DNA from 2 places in the Streptomyces sp. NBC_00390 genome. Region 2 is predicted to be linked to the other one. Evidence: predicted binding sites of a transcription regulator. Region 2 holds the regulator's gene; the other holds the start of a gene.
What was found. The regulator HspR, encoded in region 2, represses chaperone genes until heat shock. The targets are predictions, from matches to a motif close to TTGAGNNNNNNNNNCTCAA.

Region 1: a site for HspR is predicted at 1,652-1,670, ahead of lon (endopeptidase La). Genes of this name have one in related genera too.

The regions. Positions count from the first base shown of each region.
Region 1 covers NZ_CP107945.1:2,850,013-2,853,419, reverse strand. The annotation lists gene OHS70_RS11855 (GNAT family N-acetyltransferase) at 1-280, opposite strand, end outside; gene OHS70_RS11850 (hypothetical protein) at 436-819, opposite strand; gene OHS70_RS11845 (VOC family protein) at 1,069-1,452, shown strand; gene lon (endopeptidase La) at 1,703-3,407, shown strand, end outside.
Region 2 covers NZ_CP107945.1:3,976,672-3,980,078, forward strand. The annotation lists gene OHS70_RS17225 (LuxR C-terminal-related transcriptional regulator) at 1-567, opposite strand, end outside; gene OHS70_RS17230 (heat shock protein transcriptional repressor HspR) at 1,079-1,531, opposite strand; gene dnaJ (molecular chaperone DnaJ) at 1,533-2,714, opposite strand; gene grpE (nucleotide exchange factor GrpE) at 2,760-3,401, opposite strand; gene dnaK (molecular chaperone DnaK) at 3,398-3,407, opposite strand, start outside.

The sequences.
Region 1 (3,407 bases), 1.1 Mb from region 2:
AGCCGGGTTCGTCGACCTGCCAGTCGGGGCCGACCCACTCGCAGACGGACTCGGGCTCGGCGAACACCTTCAGCCAGACCGTCGGTGCGGCGAACTCGGCGGCGACCTTGCGGACCGTGGACTCGTCGTCGGAGGTCAGGACATGGCGGGTGGCGTGCGGGACCTGTCCGACATCGACGGTGAAACCCCAGGGCTGTGCCACCGGGTCGGCCGCACCGCGTGAGACGACCCAGCCGTCGACCCAGGCACGGATGGTCGCGGCGGTGCTCTCGAAGGACATCCGGAACTCCCCGTAATAGGCTCTCTGTAATGAGCCAATTACATATCGGAGGTGATGCGGGCGGCGACGGCATGCTTCCGTGATCCGCGCCACAGGGGCCGGCCGCGCGGGACCCGGCGGTCCCGCGCGGCCGGTGGTCGGTGCGGCGCGTTGGTCTATCGGTCACACGGTTCGTTGGAGCCGCCGCCGCTCAGGTAGGCGTCGTAGACCCAGCCGAGGCTGCCGCCGCCCGGTTCCCGGACCCATGTCCAGCTGTTTCCGTAGTCGTTCCAGACGTAGCAGTCGTACTCGACGGTCGTACCGGGAGCGATGTGCCCCACGACGGTGCAGGCGCCGTACGGGCCGGTGTGTGCGGCCACGCTGGTGCACTTGGTGATCGTGCCGCGGGTTCCGTCGTTGGGCTGGCGCGGCCAGTGTGCATTGCCACAGGTGGCCTCCGACTCCCCGGTGACCGTGGCCTGGGCCGCCGGTGCGGCCATCGTGCCCAGTACGAGCCCGGCCCCCGCGGCCGCTCCGGCCAGGACATTGCGCAAACGCATGCTCTCTCCTCGATCGTGATGATTGCGGTCGAAGCACGTTCGAGAGCAGCCTTGGGCACGCCGCCCCCGTCCCGGCAGGGCGAACGCCGTCCGGGACGCGTCCCGGACATGTCCCGGACGGGGCACCCGCCCGGTGATCAGGGGCGGGGCGCCTTCTTGCCGGCGCGCGATCCTCCGGGTGAGGGCGACGGCGCGGGCCGCGAGGCAAACGGGTGGCAGGCGAGAAACCGCTCAGGCAGGCTCGTCCTCATGGTCTCGGTGTTGCAGAACGTGGCGATCGACTGTGCGGATGCCTATGAACTGGCCCGGTTCTGGAGCGGGGTGACCGGCCACCCGCTGCATCCGGAGGACAAGCCGGGAGACGCGGAGACCCAGGTGATGCTGCCGACGGGGCCGCTGCTGCACTTCAATCAGGTGCCCGAACCGAAGAGGGCCAAGAACAGGATCCATCTGTGCCTGCGCCCGGAGACCTCGCGTGAGGAGGAGGTCGAACGGCTGCTGGGCCTGGGCGCCACCTTGGTCATCGACCGCCGCAACCCCGACGGCTCGGGATGGGCCGTTCTCGCGGACCCCGAAGGCAACGAGTTCTGCGTCCTGCGCAGTGAATCCGACCGGGGTGCGGTGCCGTCCTGATTCCGGGGGATCGGGCGGGTGCGGTGACAAAGCGCAGCGGGCCTGGGCCCGACCGGGCAAGGTCGCCCCGGACCTCGCAAGATCCCTCGCAAGGCTGATCTGCAACTCGCAAGCACCGATCCACCGCCAAAGGGCACTGGTCGGTGTGCGATCGCTCACGGCGAACATTGGCTGGGGAACATCCCGGGGCTCATGTGCATTGAGTCGGTACAGCTCAACTTGACTGCGCTTGACTGCCTAAGGGGAGACCATGGCTTCATCGACGTCCTCACCGCTCACCCTGCCCGTGCTGCCGCTCGACGACGAGGTCGTGCTGCCCGGAATGGTGGTTCCGCTCGACCTGTCCGATGCCGATGTACGGGCCGCGGTGGAGGCCGCCCAGGCCGCGGCCCGCTCCTCGGGCAACAAGCCGAAGGTGCTGCTCGTTCCCCGGATCGACGGCACATACGCCGCGACCGGTGTGCTCGGCACGGTCGAACAGGTCGGCAGGCTCTCCGACGGCGACCCCGGCGCGCTGATCCGCGGTCGCAGCCGTGTCCGGATCGGGGCCGGTACGAGCGGGCCCGGCGCCGCACTGTGGATCGAAGGCACGGCCGTCGTGGAGGTGGAGCCCGATCCGGTGCCCGGCGCCGTCACCGAACTGATCAAGGAGTACAAGGCGCTCGCCACCGACTGGCTGAAGAAGCGCGGTGCCTGGCAGGTCGTCGACCGCGTCCAGCAGATCGACAGCATCGCCCAGCTCGCCGACAACGCCGGCTACTCGCCGTTCCTGACCACCGCTCAGAAGGTCGAGCTGCTGGAGACGGCCGACCCGGTGGCCCGCCTCAAGCTCGCCACCGAGCAGCTGCGTGAGCACCTTGCCGAGCAGGACGTGGCCGAGTCCATCGCCAAGGACGTACAGGAAGGCGTCGACAAGCAGCAGCGCGAGTTCCTGCTGCGCCGTCAGCTGGACGCCGTGCGCAAGGAGCTGCGCGAGCTGAGCGGCCAGGACGGCGAGGACGAGTCCGACGACTACCGCGTCCGGATAGAGGCCGCGGACCTGCCCGAGAAGGTGCGCGAGGCGGCTCTCAAGGAAGTCGAGAAGCTGGAGCGCGCCAGCGACCAGTCGCCCGAGGGCGGATGGATCCGCACCTGGCTCGACACCGTCCTGGAGCTGCCGTGGAACGAGCGCACCGAGGACGCGTACGACATCCGGGGCGCCAAGGCCACCCTGGACGCCGAGCACTTCGGCCTGCAGGACGTGAAGGAACGGATCACCGAGTACCTGGCGGTGCGCAAGCGGCGCGCCGACCGGGGGCTGGGCGTGGTCGGCGGGCGGCGCGGGGGCGCGGTTCTGGCGCTCGTCGGCCCGCCCGGTGTCGGCAAGACCTCGCTGGGTGAGTCCGTCGCGCACGCGATGGGCCGGAAGTTCGTCCGGGTCGCGCTCGGCGGTGTACGCGACGAGGCCGAGATCCGAGGCCACCGGCGCACGTACGTCGGTGCCCTGCCCGGCCGGATCGTCCGCGCCGTCAAGGAGGCCGGCTCGATGAACCCGGTCGTCCTGCTCGACGAGATCGACAAGGTCGGCTCCGACTTCCGCGGCGACCCGGCCGCGGCCCTCCTCGAGGTCCTCGACCCGGCGCAGAACCACACCTTCCGCGACCACTACCTGGAGGTCGAACTCGATCTGAGCGATGTCGTCTTCCTGGCCACCGCGAATGTGCTCGACGCCATCCCGGAGGCGCTGCTCGACCGGATGGAGCTCGTCCGGCTCGACGGCTACACCGAGGACGAGAAGATCGTCATCGCCCGGGACCACCTGCTGCCGCGTCAGCTGGAGCGGGCGGGCCTCGAGCCCGGCGAGGTGACCATCGCCGAGTCCGCGCTGCGCAAGCTGGCGGGCGAGTACACCCGGGAGGCGGGCGTACGGAACCTGGAGCGTTCGGTGGCCCGGCTGCTGCGCAAGGTGGCGGCCG
Region 2 (3,407 bases):
GGCACCTCCCAGCTTGTCCAGGTAGGCGGCCAGGGCCGGGCCGTGCCGGGCGACATGGGTGTACAGCGTGCGCATCTGCACCTGCTTCCGGGCCATTTCCTGTGCCAGGGGCAATGCCTTGAGCAGGATCTTCTCGCGCCGGATCCCGTCGGGCTGCACAGCCCACATCCGCGTTCCGCACGCGGCGGTCGCCTGGTCGATGGCCGCCTCGATACGGGTGCGGCCGTCCAGCACCCGCAGCCCCTCGTCGCTCACCCCGGTCCGCACATCGAGACCCGCGAAGCGCTCGAACGTCGCGGCCAGTGCCGTCACGCGGTCGTGCGTCGCGGCGAAGTCCTCCTGGATGCCGTGCAGCAACCGGGACATGGCCACACGCGGAGGGGTCGGCATCAGCCACTGCATGTCCACCGGGTCGGGATGGAGCAGCGCCAACTCGACCAGGCACCACGCCTCTTCGGCCTCCTGGCGCGTGATGCGGCCCTTCTGCAGGGCGTGGGCGTACACCCGGTCCCCGTCGTCGCAGAGCCGCTCGGCCCCGTGCGGATGCGCCTCGGGCGCGTAGGTCATCGCTCCCACTCCTCGATGTGTCCTCAAACGTCCCCACCGGAAAGGGCGTTGGGCCGACGGGGTCCTGAACGGGGGCGAAGGCTGCCGCGATCATAGAGGACGTGGCACATCCCGCAGAGGGAAAACGGCGCCGCGGGCCGGGCCCCCTCAGCAAGTTGCGGTTCCACAAGCTGACGGTGCCCAAGCCGCGAAGAGTGCGCAAGAGTCTTCCTCAGGGACGCATCCGGCGGACCACGGCGCACTGACGGCGCCGGGGCCCGCGGCGCCCTGATCCGGCTGCCGCTCGCGGGTACGCCGGCCGCGTGGCCAGGACGCGGCCGACGGCGTCTTCCCCAAGATCGCGAACGGCGCTCATACACCCGCGGGTCGTTCCCCGCGGTCCTGGCAGTGCCGCGGGGAACGATTCGGGCGTACACCGACGACGGGTTCTCCCCCGAGTGCGGGGAGGACGCTACGGCGACGGGCCGGGAGAGCATCCGCTCTCCCGGCCCGTCGCCGTACAACTCACTGCTCATTCGGGGCGCTTCGGCCGCCACACCACCAGCGCGCTGGTCTGCTGCACGTCCTGGTACGGCACCAGATCGCGCCGGTACGAGGCGTGCACCTGCGCCTCGCGCTGCTGCATCGCCACCGCCGCGCCGTCCACGGCCGCCGACAGTTCGGCGACGCGCTGCTGGAGCGCCGCGACCTGGTTCTCCAGTTCGATGATGCGCTTGATCCCGGCGAGGTTGATGCCCTCGTCCTGCGACAACTGCTGCACCGTGCGCAGTAGTTCGATGTCGCGGGCCGAGTAGCGCCGGCCCCGGCCGGCCGTGCGGTCCGGGGAGACCAGACCCAGCCGGTCGTACTGGCGCAGGGTCTGCGGATGGAGTCCCGACAGCTGTGCCGCCACCGAGATGACGTACACCGGCGACTCGTCCGTCAGCTCGTAAGGGTTGCGACCGCGTCCGGATCTGCCATCCATCTCAAGCTCCCTTCGCTGCCTGGAACAGCTCGGCACGCGGGTCCTCGTCCGCGGTGGCGTCGCGGAAGGCCTGCAGTGCTTCCTTCGCCTTGTCGCTGAGCTCGGTCGGCACCGTCACCTCGACCGTGACCAGCAGGTCGCCGCGGGTGCCGTCCTTGCGCACCGCACCCTTGCCGCGGGCGCGCATCGTGCGCCCGTTGGGCGTGCCGGCCGGCAGCTTCAGCGTGACCGGCGGCCCGCCGAGGGTGGGAACCTTCACCTCGCCGCCGAGTGTCGCCTCCACATAGGTGACGGGCACGGTGACGGTGAGATTGTCGCCCTTGCGGCCGAAGACCGGGTGGGCGTCGACATGGACGACGACATACAGGTCGCCGGCCGGTCCGCCGCGCTCGCCCGGAGTCCCCTTGCCGCGCAGCCGGATGCGCTGCCCGTCGGAGACCCCCGCCGGGATGCGCACCTGCATGGTGCGCGAGGAGCGGGCGCGCCCGCTGCCCTTGCAGACCTCGCAGGGATCCTGGGCGATCAGCCCGCGGCCCTTGCAGTCCACGCACGGATCGGTCAGCGAGAAGGACCCGCTGCCACCGCGCGAGACCTGACCGGTGCCGACACAGGTCGGGCACACCCTGGGTGTGCCGTTCTTGTCGCCGGTGCCCGAACAGGCCTTGCAGGGCGCCTGGCTGGACATCCGCAGCGGGACCGTGGCCCCGTCGACCGCCTCGGTGAAGCTGAGCGTCACCTCGGACTCGATGTCCTGCCCGCGGCGCGGCTGCGTCCGCGTACCCGGACCGGCGCCCCGGTTGAACAGGCCGCCGAACACGTCCCCGAGACCGCCGCCGAAGCCGCCCGCGCCACCCTGCGCCCCGCCCTGGGCGCCTCCGAAGAGGTCGCCCAGGTCGAAGTTGAAGGTGCCGCCGGCGGCGCCGGGACCGGGCCGGAAGCCGCCGTTGCCGAACAGGGCACGGGCGTCGTCGTACTCCTTGCGCCGCTTGGGGTCGCCGAGGATGTCGTTGGCCTCGGAGATCTCCTTGAAGCGCTCCTCCGCCTTGACGTCGCCCTTGTTGGCGTCCGGATGGTTCTCGCGGGCGAGTTTCCGGTACGCCTTCTTGATCTCGGCCTCGGTGGCGTCCTTGGGGACGCCGAGAACCTTGTAGTAGTCCTTCTCGACGAAGTCCTTCGTGCTCATCGACGTCCCTCCTTCCCGACGGTCACTGCCTCGGAGAACTCAAGCTCAGCCCTCGTCCGGGCCACCGCTCTCCTCGTCGTTCGCCTTCTCCTCCTTGGGCGCCGCGCCCGGCTGGGGCTCGGCCACCGCGACCCGCGCGGGGCGGATCGTGCGCTCGCCGATGCGGTACCCCGGCTGAAGCACCGCGACGCACGTCGTCTCGGCGACGTCCGGCGCATACGAGTGCATCAGGGCCTCGTGGATGGTCGGGTCGAAGGGCTCGCCCTCCTTGCCGAACTGCTGCAGGCCCATCTTGGCGGCGGCCGTCTCGAGAGACTCTGCCACCGACTTGAAGCCGCCCACCAGCTCCCCGTGGTCCCGGGCACGGCCGATGTCGTCGAGCACGGGCAGCAGCTCGGTCAGGAGCGTCGCCGTGGCGATCTCCTTGACCGTGATCCTGTCGCGCTCCACGCGCCGGCGGTAGTTCTGGTACTCGGCCTGGAGCCGCTGGAGGTCGGCCGTGCGCTCGTTGAGCGCGGTGCGGACCTGGTCCAGCTGAGCCGTCAGACCGGCGATCTTTGCTGCGTCCCCTGCCGGGGCCGCCGGGCCCTCCTTCTGGGAGGACTCGGCGGACTCGGCGGCGTCGTCAGAGGTGGCGCCGGAGGGGACGTCGGGATTCTCGTCGAAGCCCGGGGTCTCCTCCGTCACGCGGCA